3 regions of the Mesorhizobium sp. FG116 genome follow, and region 3 is predicted to be linked to each of the others. Evidence: riboswitches for the same ligand, from Rfam matches in the RefSeq annotation. Region 3 holds a riboswitch; each other region holds the start of a gene.
The links. Region 3 has a riboswitch for glycine ahead of glyA (serine hydroxymethyltransferase). Riboswitches for the same ligand answer to the same signal wherever they lie in the genome.
Positions count from the first base shown of each region.

Region 1: another riboswitch for glycine. It lies ahead of ACODTY_RS22335 (D-amino acid dehydrogenase); the one in region 3 lies ahead of glyA (serine hydroxymethyltransferase).
Region 2: another riboswitch for glycine. It lies ahead of gcvT (glycine cleavage system aminomethyltransferase GcvT); the one in region 3 lies ahead of glyA (serine hydroxymethyltransferase).

Region 1 covers NZ_JBMDKS010000046.1:999-6,846, forward strand. The annotation lists partial or broken gene ACODTY_RS22325 (IS630 family transposase) at 1-315, opposite strand, end outside; gene ACODTY_RS22330 (GlxA family transcriptional regulator) at 401-1,459, opposite strand; gene ACODTY_RS22335 (D-amino acid dehydrogenase) at 1,500-2,759, opposite strand; glycine riboswitch at 2,897-2,990, opposite strand; gene ACODTY_RS22340 (ABC transporter substrate-binding protein) at 3,628-4,869, shown strand; gene ACODTY_RS22345 (ABC transporter permease subunit) at 4,879-5,745, shown strand; gene ACODTY_RS22350 (branched-chain amino acid ABC transporter permease) at 5,820-5,848, shown strand, end outside.
Region 2 covers NZ_JBMDKS010000035.1:15,807-21,654, reverse strand. The annotation lists gene gcvP (aminomethyl-transferring glycine dehydrogenase) at 1-2,445, opposite strand, end outside; gene gcvH (glycine cleavage system protein GcvH) at 2,454-2,822, opposite strand; gene gcvT (glycine cleavage system aminomethyltransferase GcvT) at 2,829-3,929, opposite strand; glycine riboswitch at 4,082-4,168, opposite strand; gene ACODTY_RS20995 (molybdopterin-binding protein) at 4,286-5,077, opposite strand; gene ACODTY_RS20990 (cytochrome b/b6 domain-containing protein) at 5,079-5,848, opposite strand, start outside.
Region 3 covers NZ_JBMDKS010000047.1:3,709-9,556, reverse strand. The annotation lists gene ACODTY_RS22425 (ABC transporter ATP-binding protein) at 1-421, shown strand, start outside; gene ACODTY_RS22420 (ABC transporter permease) at 514-1,362, shown strand; gene ACODTY_RS22415 (ABC transporter permease) at 1,359-2,234, shown strand; gene ACODTY_RS22410 (ABC transporter substrate-binding protein) at 2,242-3,285, shown strand; glycine riboswitch at 3,406-3,492, shown strand; gene glyA (serine hydroxymethyltransferase) at 3,920-5,179, shown strand; gene ACODTY_RS22400 (GntR family transcriptional regulator) at 5,237-5,848, opposite strand, start outside.

The sequences.
Region 1 (5,848 bases), on a different contig from region 3:
AAGACCAGCTTGGCCGGATCGAGATCTAGTTGACCAGCGAACCAATCGCGGCGGCGCTTCAGGATGTCGGGACGCTCCTGCTCCAGTGCATGTGCGGTCTTTCTTTGAATGTCCAGCCGTTCCCATCAAGCCAGTCGCTCAAGGCGCGAGCCGCGTCGGCATCCTTGTTGTCGGGGTGCCAACTCTCCGATCCTCGCCCGGGCGATCCAGCCGATCGCGCTCGATACCCGATGCCGAAACGTGTTGCCGCCTGACTTACTCGTCTGCAGCCTTAAAGACACGCAACCGCAAATACTCGCCGAACGCTCTCGCCATTATCAACCTCCGCCAAAGCGGATGTTGAATCAGAGGCTGGATCTGGCATTACATCATAATCGATTCATCGATGCCCGGACGTGCTCTAGGCCGTCATCGAAAGGCTGGACCAAGACACATCTTCGGAATGGTCGTTATTCAGGGGCGAGGACCGACCGTTTCCGCGGGCTGAGGACCGGGTCTCGTTAGGCGGGTTTCCATATTTTTCACGATAAACCTTGGAGAAATGCGAATGCGAGGGAAACCCGGTAGCCAGCGCTATCTGCAGGATGGATAAGGTCGTACTCATAAGAAGCAGGTTGGCCCGCTCGAGGCGGAGCTCCAGATAGTACCGCTTTGGTGACCGCCCGAGCTCCCTCTCAAACAGTCTCTCAAGTTGCCTGCGCGATATGCCGCCTGCGGCCACAAGTTGATTGACGCTGAGCGGGTCGTCGATGCTGGCCTCCATCTTTTCGACGACTTTCACTACAGATCGATGGTTAAGTTTGACGCGAGAGGCCATAGGAAGCCGCTGTCGGTTCCCGGGTGAACGGATGCGATATGCGATAGCCTTTTCGCAAATGCGATTGACGACGACCTCGCCGTGGTCGCGCTCGATCAGCCGCAGCAGCATATCGAAGGACGCGTCTCCCCCTGAGCAGGTGTGTAGATCTCCATCTTGTTCGAAGGCGGTCTGAACGGCCGCAACTCCGGGGAACTCCTCGCAAAAGCGGGGAAGTTGTTCCCAGTGGACGGCACAACGACACCCCTCGGCAAGCCCGGTTCTCGCAAGGGCGAAGATGCCGCTGCCGATGCCGATGAGACTAATGTTGCGCGCGCGACAACTTCTCAGCCAGGCATCGAGCTTTCTATCCGGACACGGATAGGCGCTTCCGCCGCATACTATAGCTGCAGAAATCTCACCTGATGTCCGCAGCCTCTCTCTTTCGGTTCGCAAAGCGCTGTCGATGCCAACACTTACCCCACAGCTGGCCGTCACGGGCTGTCCATCCTCGGAAACGATGTACCAGCCATAAACAGCTCTTCCGAGCACTTCGTTCGCGAGTTTCAAGACCTCGACGGCCGAAGAAAATGCCCGGATCGAAAACCCGGGCAAAAGGTAAAATGTAAATGACCTAGGCGCGGCTTTGGTAGCTACTGGCATGCTGCTTTGTCCTGGGCATAGCGACTCCGGCGCTTACCGATCACGCCGCCTTCGCGTAGGACAGAGTGTCGGCAGGCATGGATTGCTCGACCTTCGCCGCGACCACTTCTGCCGTAGCAGCCGACAGCGTCCAGCCCAAATGACCATGCCCGGTGTTGTAGAATACACTGGGATGACGGCCGCTCCCGACCCTCGGCAGCATCGAAGGCATCATGGGCCGCAGGCCAGCCCAAGGCGTTACGCTGTCGGTCTCCACATTTGGGAAGAGCGTTCTCGTCCAGTCGACAAGCGGACGGATGCGGTCGGCCCGGATGTCTCTGTTGGCTCCGTTCAGCTCGGCAGTTCCTGCGACGCGAAACCGCGTTAACCCCAACCTGCTCGTCACGATCTTGGCATCGTCGTCCAAGAGACTGACCCACGGGGCGGCCGCCTGGGAGACATCGGATTGCAGATTGACGGTTATCGAATATCCCTTCACCGGATATATGTTCACCCGGTCTCCCGCCAGCTTGGCCAGCCGCTTGCTCTCAATTCCCGCGCAAATGACGATGCCGTCAAAATGCTCTTTGTAGGCACCCGGCCGACTATCCGACTTGGCCAGCTCCACCGTTACCGAGCGAGTTCCGAGCGAAAGATCGGCAACCTCGGCACCGGAAACGAAATCAACGCCCAGCCTCTGCGATGCCATCGCGAGGGCGCGCGTGAACTTATGAATGTCGCCCGTTGAATCGGCCTCGGTATAGTAGCCGCCGTAGTAGGTTCCGCGAATTGCGGGTTCGATTTCATTGATCTCGAGCGGGGTGACTGACCGACGTGCCAGCCCACCTTGCTGAAGCAGTTCATTCACCTGACCCGCTCGCTCGAATCTGCTTCGGTCCCGATAGATGTGCAGGATTCCACGCTTGACGTGGTCGAAATCGATCGCCTCCGCTTCGGCGATTTCGACGAGCCGTTGTCTGGCAAGCAGGGCCAAGCGGACGGTCTCTATGGTGTTCGCCCGATAGCGGGGGATGTTGGCGGCGAACTCGGCTAGCCAGCTATACTTGTGCCAGTTGGGCCTGGGGTTCATCAGCAGAGGCGCGTCGCTGCGCAGCATCCAGCGCAGCCCCTTGACCACGGTTGACCAATGGTTCCAAACCTCGGCATTGCTCACCGACAGTTGGCCGCCGTTTGCGAACGACGTTTCCATACCGGGATACCGATTTCTGTCGAATACGGTGACGCGATAGCCTCTCTTGATCAGAGAGTACGCGGTTGTAACGCCGGTGATGCCGGCTCCAATTATTGCAATTTTCGTCATGGGAGACTCCCCGGAACAGTGGATCAAAGGCCTGAAGCAGGCCCGTTCGATCCCCATCTGTCCTTTAACCTGAGAGCTTCGCTGCCTCTTGGGCAACGTCCCCTTCGGTGAGCGCCGAAACGCTTCTCTCCAGACTGTCTGGCCAGACGGTCCTTCCGCCTGAGAGATTCCTGGGGAGCTTGCTCCTTTGGCGCCAACGACAATGTCGCTGAGCTCTCCCGTCTGGCCATTGTGACAGATGTTGGATAGGGGGTTGGACAGCGTCAGTCAAGTGATATTCCTATTGGGAATTCTGTCGTTACGGTAAGCTGTCAAGGTCGTGCTTAGAGTGCACCGAAGCTCGACAGGGTGGATTTCAAAGCTGAGACAATGGCAGCCGAGGCCAAGCGATGCGCTCCTGACGAGGAAACTCGCGTGGACCGAGCGCTTCCGCGTCTTGTGCTTCGATTGGCCTTGTCGCTTGTCGGCGAATCGGACGCGACCCGCGGTCCTCCAAAATCAAACACGAAGGCCATTCTGGCAGGACCAGTAACCTGCCGGCTACTTGTGCGGCACACAGAGCCTGGATTGAAGTTTCCTCCACAACCTAAGCTTGGCACCTAGTGGTAGTCACAAACCGGCCGCCATGCCTTGCCCTGCCGGATTGCTCGACAGTGCGGGCTACACCATGTGTCAAGGGATGTGACAATTGTGGCATCATATAGCTTTGCCAGTTATGTGAGGAATTGAATTCTATTAAATAAAATCAGTATGTTAAATGGATAGCAGAGGGCGTTGCGGTTATTTTTGTTACTTCCTATTGACAGAAATGTGGGAATTGTGGATTTTTTGCGAGGTCGTAGTCGCACAGAAAAAGGGGAAGCCTACAATGACCACAATTGCCACGCGGCGTAGTGTTTTGAAAATCGCAGCAGGTGCAGCGGCCGGGTCGCTCGCCATGCCGTTCTTTGCCCGCAACGCTCTTGCGGAGGAGCCGATCAAGTTCGGGAGTCTCCTCGACAACACCGGTCCGCTCGCGCTTGAAGGCAAGCGTATGATTCAGACGACCGAGTATGCGATCAACCAACTCAACAAGGCCGGCGGTCTGTTGGGGAGGCAGATCCAGCTCAGCGCTTACGACACGCAGTCGAACATCCAGCTCTATACGCAATACGCGCAGACGCTGGCGCTCAAGGAGAAGGTGGACGTTGTTTTCGGCGGCATCACCTCGTCATCGCGCGAAGCCATTCGCCCGATATTGGATCGCGCCAAGATGCTGTACTTCTACAACACGCAATACGAAGGTGGTGTCTGCGATCGCAACGTGTTCTGCACCGGCTCGACACCGGCTCAGACGGTCAATCATATTTGCGATTATGCCCTCAAGAACTGGGGCAAGAAGGCATACATCGTCGCAGCCGACTACAACTATGGTCACACCACGGCCAGCTGGATGAAGAAATTCATGGCCGATGGCGGCGGCGAGATCCTCGGGACCGACTTCTTCCCCCTCGACGTCTCGAACTTTTCATCTGCGATCAGTCGCATCCAGGAGGCGAAGCCGGATCTCGTGCTGTCCGCCCTGGTCGGCGCCAATCATTCCGGCTTCTACCGCCAGTGGGATGCGGCAGGGATGAAAAGCAAAATCCATCTCGCCTCGAGCGTTTTCGGCATTGGCGACGAACTCACGACGATGGACCACTCGACGACCGACGGCATCCTCACCTGTTACGCCTGGTACAACGATCTCGATACGCCAGCCAGCAAGGACTTCGTTGCGAACATGCAGGCGGCCTACGGAAAAGACGTCACGGACCTTAGCGAGCTCGCGACAGCGACCTATGAAGGTGTAACTTTCTGGGCTGAGGCCGTGAAAAAGGCGGGGTCGCTGGACCGCGACAAAGTCATCGACGCATTGCAATCGAACCTCACCATCGATTCTCCGACCGGTAAGGTCACGATGGATCCGGGTACCCACCATTGCATCCGCAACACCTATCTGGCTTGGCCGAAGAGCGGTCGCTGGGAAATTCTGGAGACTTTCCCAAATTCATTTCCGGCAGACACGAACGGTGCTTGCGACCTCGTAAAAAATCCAAAGACCAACAAGCAGTTCACTCCGGAAAACTGAGGCAAGACAGTGGACCTTGGAGCCCTGCTGGCGTTTAACGTCGCTACCGGTGTTGCGACGCTGGTTCTGATCACGCTCGGTTTGAGCGTGATCTACGGCATGATGCGCATAATCAACCTCGCTCACGGCGAGTTCATCATGCTCGGAGCTTACACCGCGGTGATGAGCAACCACGCCGGCGTCAATATCTGGATAGCCATGCTGGTACTGCCACCTATTGTGGTCGGACTTATTGGCTTACTCCTCGAGCGATGCATCATTAGGTTCCTCTACGGGCGGATGATGGACACCATGCTGGCCACGTGGGGCATCAGCCTCGCTTTGGTTGGCTTGTCCACGACCCTCTTCGGCAACGTAGTGCGAGGATTGTCGTCCCCCGTGGGAAGCTTCGACATCGGGCGATATGGCGCCAGCCTTCATAGCATCATCATAATCACTACCGCGGTCGTGCTGGTCGTGTTGATGATGATGCTGATGCTGGGAACCAGGTTCGGACTTATCCTTCGGGCGACCATGCAGAACCCAGGCATGGCCGCGGCCATGGGGGTTTCGCCGGGGCTCGTCTATATGGCAACTTTCTCATTGGGCGCAGCGCTTGCCGGCTTGGCCGGGGGTGTTCTGGCTCCTATCTCGGGCATCTCGCCAGGCATGGGCGTCGCATATGTGGCGCGTTCGTTCATTACGGTTCTGAGCGGGGGGCCGGCTATCGTTGCGGGCACGGCTACGGCGTCCACGTTGTTCGGTTTGATAAACGAGATTACGGCTTTTCTGACCACTCCGATCATTGGCGACGTTGCGCTTCTTGCTACCGCAATTGTTCTCATTCGTGCGATGCCGCAAGGCATCACCGGTAGCTTTCTGAGGCGCTGGCTATGAGGGTTTCGTCGTCAAGCTTCCGTTTGCCGCCGTGGGCGGGAGTCGCGAGTACGGTTGCCATCGGCGTCGTGCTAATGTTTGCCGTCCCGCGGGCGCTCGACCT
Region 2 (5,848 bases), on a different contig from region 3:
TGCATGGAAACCGTAGTCGATAAGCCGTTTGGCGATGTCGTCGACAGTAATGCCCGAGCTTTCCTTCAGTACGCGGGTGTCGAGGATGCACTCATGCGCGACGCGTCCGCTGCGGCCCCGGTAAAGAACCGAATAGTGGTTGCCCAAACGCGCCACCAGATAGTTGGCCGACAGGATGGCCATTTCGGTTGCCTGCTTCAACCCGTCCGGACCCATCATACGGATATACATCCATGTGATTGGCAAGATGGAAGCACTTCCGAATGGTGCGGCAGCCACGGCATGTGCCGAGCCTTCGGTCACATGACCGGGCAGATAAGGCGCAAGGTGTGCCTTTACCCCGATCGGTCCGATGCCTGGACCGCCGCCGCCATGCGGAATGCAGAAGGTCTTGTGCAGGTTCATGTGGCAGACGTCGGCGCCGATGTCGCCGGGGCGGGAAAGGCCGACCAGAGCGTTGAGGTTGGCGCCGTCGAAGTACACCTGGCCGCCATGTTCGTGGACAATGGCGCAGATGTCCTTCGCGCCTTCCTCGAACACGCCGTGCGTCGAGGGATAGGTGAACATCAACGCCGCCAGATTGGCCGCGTTGGCGGCAGCCTTGGCTTTCAGGTCCTCGATGTCGATGTTGCCATCTTCGGTGCAACGAACAACAACCACCGACATGCCCGCCATCGCCGCACTGGCCGGATTGGTGCCGTGTGCGGAGGAGGGGATCAGGCAGATATTGCGGTGCCCCTCATTGCGCGAAAGGTGGTAGCCGCGAATGGCAAGCAGGCCCGCATATTCGCCCTGGCTGCCGGCGTTCGGCTGCAGGGTCACGGCGTCGAAACCGGTGATCTCGCAGAGCCAGCCTTCCAACTGGTCGATCATTTCGCGATAGCCTGTCGAATGCGCCTTGGGCGCAAACGGGTGCAGGTTCGCGACACTCGGCCAGCTAACCGGCATCATTTCAGCGGCTGCGTTCAGCTTCATGGTGCAGGAGCCGAGGGGAATCATCGCGCGGTCAAGCGCCAGATCCTTGTCGGCGAGTCTGCGCAGGAAACGCATCATGTCGGTTTCCGAACGGTTCTCATGGAATACCGGCTGGCTCATGAATTCCTTGCCGCGCGGCTTTCCGGGCATGGTGCTGGAAGATTTTCCCGCCTTGGCTCCGAACAATGCAGCAATCGCAGCGACATCGTTTTGGTTCGACGTCTCGTCGAAGCTGATGCCGATACGATCTGCATCAATAGCGCGCAGCAGTCGACCACCCTTTTCGGCTTCCTTTGCGATCTGCGCGGCCTTGCCTTTGATCTCAACCGTCACTGTATCGAAGCGGTTTTCACCCACCACACTCAAGCCTGCGGCCTTGAGACCGTCAGCGAGGCTGGCAGCAAGAGCGTGGATACGGCTTGCAATGCCTTGCAGACCCGAAGGCCCGTGCCAGATTGCATATGCGGCCGCCATGTTGGCAAGAAGTGCCTGCGCCGTGCAGATGTTTGAGGTCGCCTTGTCGCGACGGATATGCTGCTCGCGCGTTTGCAATGCCAGTCTGTAGCCTGGGCGGCCATGGGCATCGACCGACTGGCCAACGAGGCGTCCCGGAATAAGCCGCGTCAGCCTGTCGGAGACAGCGAGATAGGCAGCATGCGGTCCGCCGAAGCCCATCGGAACGCCGAAGCGCTGCATCGAGCCGACGACGATGTCGGCTCCCTGTTTGCCTGGCGCTTCGACGAGCGTCAGCGCCAACGGGTCGGCAACCGCAATGACCAGCGCGCCGGCCGCCGCAGCCTTGTCCACGATATCTGCATAATCGCCAAAAACACCGAACGTATCCGGCCACGGAACGATGACAGCAGCCGTCTGTTCGTCGGCTTTATCGCCTTCTACCTTGATGCCCAGTGGTTCGGCGCGCGTCTTGACGACATCCAGAACCTGCGGATGCAGCGAACCGGCGACGATGATGTTTGGCCGTTTGCCGTAGTGGAAGCGCCAGGCGATGCCAACGGCTTCAGCGACGGCGGTTGCCTCGTCCAGAAGCGAAGCCGACGCTACCGGCAGGCCGGTTAACTCCGTCACCAGTGTCTGGAAGTGGAAGAGAAGCTCCAGCCGGCCTTGGCTGATCTCTGCCTGGTAGGGTGTATAGGCCGTGTACCAGGCGGGGTTCTCGAACAGGTTGCGCTGGATCACGGGCGGCACGTTGACGCCGTGATAGCCGGTGCCGATGAAGCTCTTGAGAACGGTATTCTTCGCCATTATCGCCGATAGCTCGGCCAATGCATCCGCCTCGCTGGCGGGGGCAGGCAGGTTGAGCGGGTTCTCCAGCCGGATCGAGTTAGGCACGGCCTGACTGATCAGCGTCTCGACTGACGGAACGCCGATCGTGGCAAGCATGGCGCGAGTGTCATCCGGGCCCGGCCCTATGTGGCGGGCCGTGAAAGGGTAAGGTGCCGTTGTCATGATGCCACCATTCAGCCGATATGGGCTTTGTACGCGGCTTCATCCATGAGGCCGTCGAGCTGGCTTTTGTTAGAAAGTTTCATCTTCCAGAGCCAGCCGTCGCCGGTGGCGGCCGAATTGACGAGAGCCGGGTCGGAGCCCAGAGTTTCGTTGGCTTCCGTCACCTCACCGTCGGCAGGCGCATAGACGTCGGATGCTGCCTTGACCGATTCGACCACGACTGCGGTATCGCCCTTTGTAAGGCCTTTGCCGACCTGAGGGATTTCGACGAACACGATATCGCCAAGCTGTTCCTGCGCGTAGTCGGTAATGCCGACCGTTGCCACGTCTCCTTCAACGCGGAGCCATTCGTGGTCTTCGGTAAAATACGTCGTTGCCATGAGGATTTATCCTTTGCGGTAGCGATGAGGAAAAAACGGAAGGGAGTGGACGGTGAGCGGCACCTTGGTGCCGCGCACATCTGCGAAAATTTGGGTGCCGTTGGCGGCAAGCGGAGCGGCGACGTACCCCATTGCAACCGGAAATCCGGTCGAAGGGCCAAAGCCGCCGGAAGTCACATGTCCGGCGGCTTTGCCCTCGGCATCTACCAGTGCTGCCCCCGCACGCACCGGCTGCCGACCTTCTGCCTTCAGGCCGACCCGCTTTTGAAGTGGGCCGCGCGCCAAAACCGCCCGCAGCGCATCCGCGCCGACGAACTTGCCCGAGACGCGTATTTCTTTCGGAATGGCCCACATCAAGCCCGCATTAACCGGATTGATCTCGGGCGTGATGTCATTGCCATGCAGGCACAAGCCGGCCTCAAGACGCAGGCTGTCGCGGGCTGCCAAGCCGACCCATGCCACGCGATCGTCTCCGAGAAGCCTGGTTACAAGCTCGCGCGCATCCTTTTCCGGAAGGCCGACCTCGAACCCGTCTTCGCCTGTGTAGCCGGAGCGGGTCATGAACCAGTTTTCGCGCGGTTCGATGCCATGCATGAACAGGAGCGAGCCCGTTTCGATGCCGGCTCGCGACAGTGCCGCCCACGCATCGGGACCCTGTAGGGCGAGGAAGACGCGATCGAGCGGATCAATCGTGACGGCAAGGCCTCCGGCCAGCTTCCGAAGATGTGCCTCATCTTCGGAGGCGTTGCCGGCGTTCGCCACCACCATGAAGCGGTCGTCGCCGAGCCGCGTGACGATGAGGTCGTCGATGATGCCGGCGGCCTCGTTGAGCAACAGCGTGTATTTCGATTGCGAGATTGCGAGCGCGTCCGCCTGCAGCGGGCAAGCTTTGTCGAGCAAGGCTACGGCATCCTTGCCCCGCACCTCGAACAGTTTCATGTGCGAGATATCGAACAGGCCCGCATGATCGCGGGTATGCAAATGTTCCTTCATGACGCCGGCCGGATAGGTCAGCGGCATGTGCCAGCCGGCAAATGCTCCGAAGCGCGCTCCAGCTTGAATGTGCAAGTCTTCGAGGGGTAGGTGTCTTACTTCATCGCCTGCCATGACTTCTCCAGAACAACACGAAATCGACCGCAACGTGCGGCCAGTCCGTGCCCCTCTGTCTGAAGCCTGAGAGACTCGCGCAACCGGAACTCTGTCGGCGGCGCTTACACCTTCGGCGCGGGGTTTTCGAAGCCCCGACTTTCCAGAGTGTCGTTCTGCCTACGGTTCTTTTGCCTGAGAGATTTCGGGCTATTTCCCCTTCGGCGGCAGCTTTCGCTGCTCTCTCCCGCAAACAGTTGAGGCCAAATCAGCCTCCGACGCGTGAGTCCATAGCCTAGTCGCGACGACTTGTCACCTCCAGGCGACATGCTGGCCTAAGTGTTTTTATCACCGACATAATTCGCGACGACTATTCCTCAGATGCCGCCATACCAATCGTAGCCGTAGTCTTCCCAATACCCGCCGCGCCCGCCTCCGATCGACGAAAACGAAGATACCAATTCGACCTTGTGGATGTACTTTGGCATCTTGTAGCCGAGCTGCCTTTCCACGCGAACGCGCAGGGGCGCGCCATTCTCTACCGGCAGCGGCTTTCCGTTCAACCCATAGGCGAGAATGGTTTGCGGGTGCCGCGCATCAACGAGATCAATCGACCCGTAGTATTTGATCTCGCCGGATAGGCTGCGGTCGATGGTGTCGAGGCAATGAAACACGACATAGCGTGCTTCCGGCTTGACCACCGCTTCGTCGAGCACATGCGCGAGCGGCGTGCCGGTCCACTTGGCAATGCAACTCCACCCTTCGACGCAGTCGTGACGTGTGATCTGCGTGCGGCTGGGCATGGCGAGGATCTGATCGCGCGTGAGCGTCAGAGGTTTTTCCACCAAGCCGCCCACCTCCAGGCGCCAGTCGGCAAAATCCTTGGCCATGAGACCCTTGTAGAATTCGTCATCCGGGGCGGTAACGCCGTTGGGCCGCATAGGCTGGCGGATGTCGGCCTCGGTGAACTCCTGCGCAAGGGCATCGCGTCCGGCAAGCAAGCGTTGCGTATGCCAGGTCAAATCGTTAGCGTTTTCGAGAAAGCTGCGCAGTGGCGCACCAATGCGCAGTTGGTTGTCGAAGACATCACATCCCGTGAGCGCGACGCTGGAGGCGCCAATGCCGGCTGCTGTGAGGAATTTTCGGCGGTTGAGCATGATTTTACCCATCTCACGCCCCGCGCTTGGTGTTCGGCCTCGAGGGGGCGGGTGGATCGGTTCGATACCAGCCGGTGACGATCGAGCGCAGTTCGTTAAGCGGGCCGGCAGCCAGGATCATCGCCATGTGAATGAAGAAGAACGCGACCAGCATCAGCATCACGACGAAGTGGATGGTCCGCGCGGTCTGCCGGCCGCCAAACAGATCAGGCAGGAACGGCAGCACGGAATTCATGCTTGGCGACATGGTCAAGCCGGTGAGGATCATCAGCGGCATGAGTATGAACAGCACACCGGCGTAAGCGAGCTTCTGCAGCACGTTGTAGTCGTGGGTGTGATGGAATCTCAGTCGGACATGGTCGGCAATATCGCGTGGTAGCTTGCGCAGGTCACTGGCGCGAGGCGCGAGGTCACGCCTGAAATGTCCATTGAGCAAACTGGCCACCAGCCAAACGAGAAGTGTTATTGATAAAAGCCACGCGAAAAAGAAATGGATCACGCGTCCAGTGCCAAGATCGTAATAGGAGGGCACCGTTAGCCACGAAGGGAAGGCTCTCTGCCGTTCCTGGCCGGGCGGTCCTGACCAGCCGAAGACACCTGTGGTATCGAATCGCTTACCGAAGATTTCGGTGAAGCCGCGAGGTCCTTCGGGAGAGTCGACCGCGCCTATGCGAAGGATCGTATTGTCATAGGTAAAGCCTGATTCCGCGCCGATGTAGAGCTGCGGACGGGCGTTGAATATCTGCAGGCCGCTGAGCAGCAGAAATAGCAGCGAGATGGCCC
Region 3 (5,848 bases):
CGAACAGATCGGCACCCCCTGGGATGTCTACCAGAAACCCAAGACCCGGTTTACCGCAGGGTTCGTCGGCGAGATGAACTTTCTGCCCGCGGTGGCGCAATCGACCGACGGGTCCCAAACAAAATTTGAAACGGGAGACGGCACATCGCTCTTCGCGGCTGCGAGTGATGCTGTCGCCGGACGTTCCTACGTTCTGGCGCTGAGGCCAGAGCAACTCCGTGTGACGAGCGCCCCTCCGGCCGTCGGCCTCGAAGGTCGCGTGGTGGAAAGCATCTACCTTGGCACCAGCACCAGAGTCGAAGTTCAGGCTGCTGGCTGCACGATCCAAGCCGCGTTCGAGGGAGGACGGGCCACTTGGGTGCCGGGTGAGACGATCCACCTCGCGTATGAGCCCTCGGAAGTGCTGGTGCTAACGCCATGACCGCGACCGCCGACCATTTGGGTCCGTCTACGGAAGCTGCTGCCTCACGCCGGGGCAAATGGAAGGGCCCCGCCCTAACGCTAGGTCCCGGCATGATCATGTTGCTGCTGCTGTTCGTGGTTCCGGTCTCGCTCGTCACGATCTACAGCGTTCTATCCCGCGACACATACGGCGGGGTGGTTTGGTCTTTTAGCCTTCAGGCATACGAGAAACTGATCGGCATACCGGACCCCGATGAGCTTCGGGACACCTGGGACTTCATATATCTCGGCGTCATCCTGAAATCAGTAATCCTCGGCGCGGTGACGGCAGTGTTGGCGTTGTTGGTGGGCTACCCTGCTGCGTTTTACATAGCACGCTGCGACCACAAGAAGAAATATTTTCTCCTGTTTCTTGTGACCGTGCCGTTCTTTGCGAATGCGCTTATCAGGATGTACTCATGGATACTGATATTGAGGGGCGACGGTATCCTCAATCATACCTTGATGTACCTCGGTATTATTTCCCACCCACTTCAGATCATATACACGCCGTTCGCGGTGACAGTAACCATGCTCTATCAGTACCTCCCGTTCATGGTGCTGCCGCTCTTCGCTTCGATCGAGAAGCTTGATGCCACATTGATAGAGGCGTCGCTCGATCTGGGCGCCAAGCGCTCGACAACCTTCCGGCGTGTCGTTCTCCCTCTGACCCTGCCGGGCGTTATGGCCGGCCTGGTGTTGGTTTTTGTCCCGGCGATGGGGAACTTCGTCGCGCCCACCCTCATAGGCGGCGGCAAGGACCTCTATCTATCGACGCTCCTCGCTCAGTCGTTCCTCTTGGCGCGCGACTGGCCGTTTGGGTCCGCCGTTGCAACTTTCCTATCGGTCATCGTCGTCCTGTCGCTTCTCGCGCTTGCGCTAGCGGATCGGCGGAACGCTGCAAAAGGAGCCTCGGCATGACCAGTTGGATGAAGGCTGGGTGGCGGCTGCTGGCTGCGCACACCTGGATATTCTTTCTTTTCCTCTATGCCCCGATCTTCATGCTGATCGTTTACTCGTTCAATTCGAACACCGTCAGCATGATGACCTGGAAGGGGTTCACCTTCGATTGGTATCTGCGGGTATTCGCCAACCTGGGGCTGATCTCTTCCGACCGCACCTTCCTTGGCTCCGAAAACCTGCAGCTCTACTCCGATCCTGCACTCGGCCGTTCGTTGAACAACAGTCTCATCGTGGGCTTCAGCGCAGCCAGTCTGGCCACTGTGATCGGAACCCTGACGGCACTTGGCCTGGATCGCTATAAGTTTCGGGGCAGGGCGGCCTACCAGAGCTTCCTTCTCGTTCCGATAGTCATTCCGGACATCGTTCTCGGGCTGGCGTTGCTCATCTTTCTGTCAGCGCTCGCTTTCCCCCTTGGGCGAGTTTCGGTGATCCTGTCGCATACGATTTTCCTCTCGTCCTACGTCACGATCGTCGTTGGCAGCCGGCTGGCGGGTATGGATCGTACCTTCGAGGAGGCTTCGGCAGATTTGGGTGCCAGGCCGCTCACGACGTTTAGACGGGTGACGTTGCCTCAACTGACGCCCGCCCTTGTCGGCGCTTTCCTGCTGTCGCTCGTCATATCGTTCGACGATCTCGTCATTGCTTTCTTCACCTGCGGCGTGGGGTCCACGACGCTGCCGGTATTCCTGTTCAGCGCGATCAAGCGGAACGTTTCGCCAGAAATCAACGCCGTCGCCTGCCTGATGATCGTCGTCTCGATGGCGATCGTAGCCCTGGCGCTGCTTGTGCGCCGACCGACCTTGGAAAGCTCAACAAAAGAAGGGAACTGACATGAGAATGGCCAAAGGACTCGCACTGTCGCTGCTCGTGGCGGGTGCTTCCGTAATGAACGCGCAGGCACTTTCAGCTGCGGAACTCAATCTCTACAACTGGACGGTCTACATAAATCCAGAGATCCTCTCGGATTTCTCGAAGGAGACGGGGATCAAGGTCAACCTGGATAACTACGGCACCAACGAGGAGATGCTGGCCAAGATCCAGGCTGGCGCAACTGGCTACGATATCGTCTTTCCGTCCGTCCACATGCAGGACATCATGACCAAGCTGCAGCTTCTGCAGCCCGCAGGACTGAAGACGCTCAAGGGCTATGACAACATCGACCAGAAGTATTTTCTGTCGAAGACCGACGCCGACCACGACATCTGCCTTCCCTACAATCGTGGCACAACGGGGCTGATGTACAACAAGAAGCTAATCGGGGGCACCTCTGTCGACACGTGGAAGGTCGTGTTCGATCCGCCTGCCGAACTGCACGGCAAGATCGCGATGCTCGACGACGTGCGCGAGACGATCGGCGCCGCCTTGATGTACAACGGTTTTCCGATCAACTCGACCGACCCGAAGCAACTGGCCCAGGCTCGAGACACCATCTTGAAGGCGAAGCCCTACTGGGCTGCCATGCTCACCGACGGCATCGGCGACAAAGTGATCAACGGAGACTTCGTAGTCGCGCAGTGGTGGTCCGGCACCGTAGTCCAGACGATGGACACGAAGCCTGACGATATCGGGTACGCCATTCCGAAAGAAGGAACCAACGGTTTCCAGGAGGACATGTGCCTTCTCGCCAGCGCGCCGAATGTCGACAGCGCGAAACGGTTCTTTGAGTACATGATGCGGCCGGAGGTCAACGCCAAGAACACAAACTGGCTGCGCGGCTGGTCGACGAACAAGGCGGCTCTTCCGCTCATCGATCCCAAGCTGACCTCGAACACGTCGATCTATCCGAACGACGAGATCTTCAAGCGCCTCCAACTGCTTCGGGACGTGGGCGACAAGATCACCCTGTACGACAAGATCTGGACCGACGTTAAGGCTCGCTGATTGCAGCGAAGGATCGGGCGGCCGTTAAGCGGCCGCCCGAATTCCGGCAGCCCAATCGTGGGAGCGCAGGCGAGATTCCGACCACGATATAGACCCCTTCGTCAGAGGCAGACCCAGCCTCGAGTGTTTGCGGGAGAGAACAGCGATAGCTGCTGCCGAAGGGGAAATCGCCCGACATCTCTCAGGCAAAAGAACCGCTGACAGAAGGACAACTCTGGAAAGTCGGGGCTAGCCCCGCCGAAGGTGTAAGCGCTGCTGACAGAGTCACGGGGCGCGAGTCTCTGAGGCCTCAGACAGAGGGGCACGAAATCGACCGTCAGCAGCGGTGGGCTCGTGCGGCTCTGGAGAAGACGCGACGGGCGAAGACACCAAAGACCGATCTGTTGAAACTGCATGATGTCGCGGGTGATCGTGCCGGCGTGTTGGTGGGCTGGCCGATGTCGCTGGCTACGTCCTGCAAATCGTCGGTCCAGACAGCTGCGAAACTTTCGCCGCCGGTACCCTACATCGACACTCATCCTCCGCTCACAGCTGGATTGCTCTCGCCTTTCGAAATATGGCGATCCTTCAGTCAACTATCTTGGCGTTTTTCACTCGACTAGACCAAAGCAAGCACTCGAAACAAGAGGCGAAAATGAAACGCTATTATAATCTGACCGATGTCGCAATTGATACTGCTATCAAGCGGGAGCTCGACCGACAGCAGCACCGGATAGAGCTCATTGCATCGGAAAATATTGTCTCTAGTGATGTGTTAGCTGCACAAGGGTCGGTCCTCACCAACAAGTATGCAGAGGGTTATCCGGGTAGGCGGTACTATGGCGGATGCGAGTTCGTCGATGCGGTTGAAACTCTAGCAGTCGAGCGGGCCAAGGCATTGTTTGGTGCGACGTTTGCGAATGTTCAACCGCATTCGGGCGCCCAGGCCAACCAGGCGGTGTTTCTGGCTTTGCTTCGGCCGGGCGATCGGATAATGGGCCTTTCCCTGGCCCATGGCGGCCATCTTACCCACGGCTCGCCTGTGACCATGTCCGGCAAGTGGTTCGACGCGGTGAGCTACGAGGTTCGCCAGTCCGACCAACTCATCGACTATGCAAACGTTCGAGCGCGCGCGATCGAGAGCAAGCCAAGACTGATCATCGCAGGCTCGTCGGCCTACCCGCGCTCCATAGACTTTGCGGCCTTCCGGCGGATCGCTGACGAGGTGGGAGCGTATCTGATGGTCGACATGGCCCACTACGCGGGCCTCATCGCGGCCGGGCTGTATCCACATCCTCTGCCGTATGCTCACGTAGTGACGAGCACGACGCACAAGACCCTCCGAGGACCTCGGGGAGGCATGATCCTTACGAATGACGAACGTCTTGCCAGAAAGATCAACTCGGCTGTCTTTCCCGGCAATCAGGGCGGCCCGCTTATGCATGTCATCGCAGCGAAAGCCGTCGCTTTCGGCGAAGCATTGCAACCTGGGTTCAAGGACTACGCAGCACGGGTGATCGACAACGCCAGAGCGCTCAGCGATGCGCTGACAGTCGGCGGTCTCAACATCGTCTCCGGCGGCACCGACAGCCACATGGTGCTCGTTGACCTGCGCCCCAAGGGCGTGAAGGGCCGCGATGCCGAGGATGCGCTCGGACGCGCCGGCCTGACGTGCAACAAGAATGCAATCCCGTTCGATCCGGAAAAGCCTGCAGTCACGTCGGGAATCCGGTTGGGCACGTCAGCCGGCACGACGCGCGGTTTCGGAGAACCCGAGTTCAGATGCATCGGCCAGTTGATCCTGAAAGTCACCGAAGCGTTGGCTGAGAAAGGTATGGAGGGCGATCCTACACTCGAGAGTTCCGTGTTGGGCGAAGTCCGCGAGCTCTGTCGGCGATTTCCGATCTACGGTTGAGCGCCGACCGAAATTCAATCTTGATGCTCTGACGTGGCCGAGTGGCATGTTCAAGGGTCAGACCCTTTCACTCTCCGCGTCGCCCCGAAGCCATGAAAGGGCCGACTTGGGCTCAGGTCGGTCGAGTTGTAGGTCCTTCTCGACATGCCGCAGATGATTCAGCATCTCTGCCGCGGCAGCTTCACCGTCGCCGGATGCGATTGCTTTGGTGATGGTGCTGTGCTCATCCGGCGGGCAAGCATCCTCTCGTTCGGCGTGCAACAGGATCGCCAGGCATGTCAAAGCCTGAAGGCCCATCATCAGGCGGGTAACAACCTCGTTTCCGGCTAGTTCCGCCAGTAAAAGATGAAACTCTCCCGTCAACCGGACCAGTGTGCCACGGTCGCCTCGCGTGCGGGCGTCAAGTTCGTCTGCTAAGTGGTTCCGAAGCTTGGCGAGCCCTGCCTCAGTGGGAGCAGCAGCGAGTATGCGAACAACCTCGGGCTCCACCATCTTTCGTACGGCGAGGATATCGCGCGTCTGCTTCCTGGAGGGAGAAGCGATCGTTGATCCCACGTTCGGCAATTTCACTATAAGGCCATCCTGAGCAAGCCTCGCCATAGCTTGTCGAACCACCGTACGGCTTACATCGAACGCAGCTGCGAGTTGGTCTTCGGTCAGGCGTTCCCC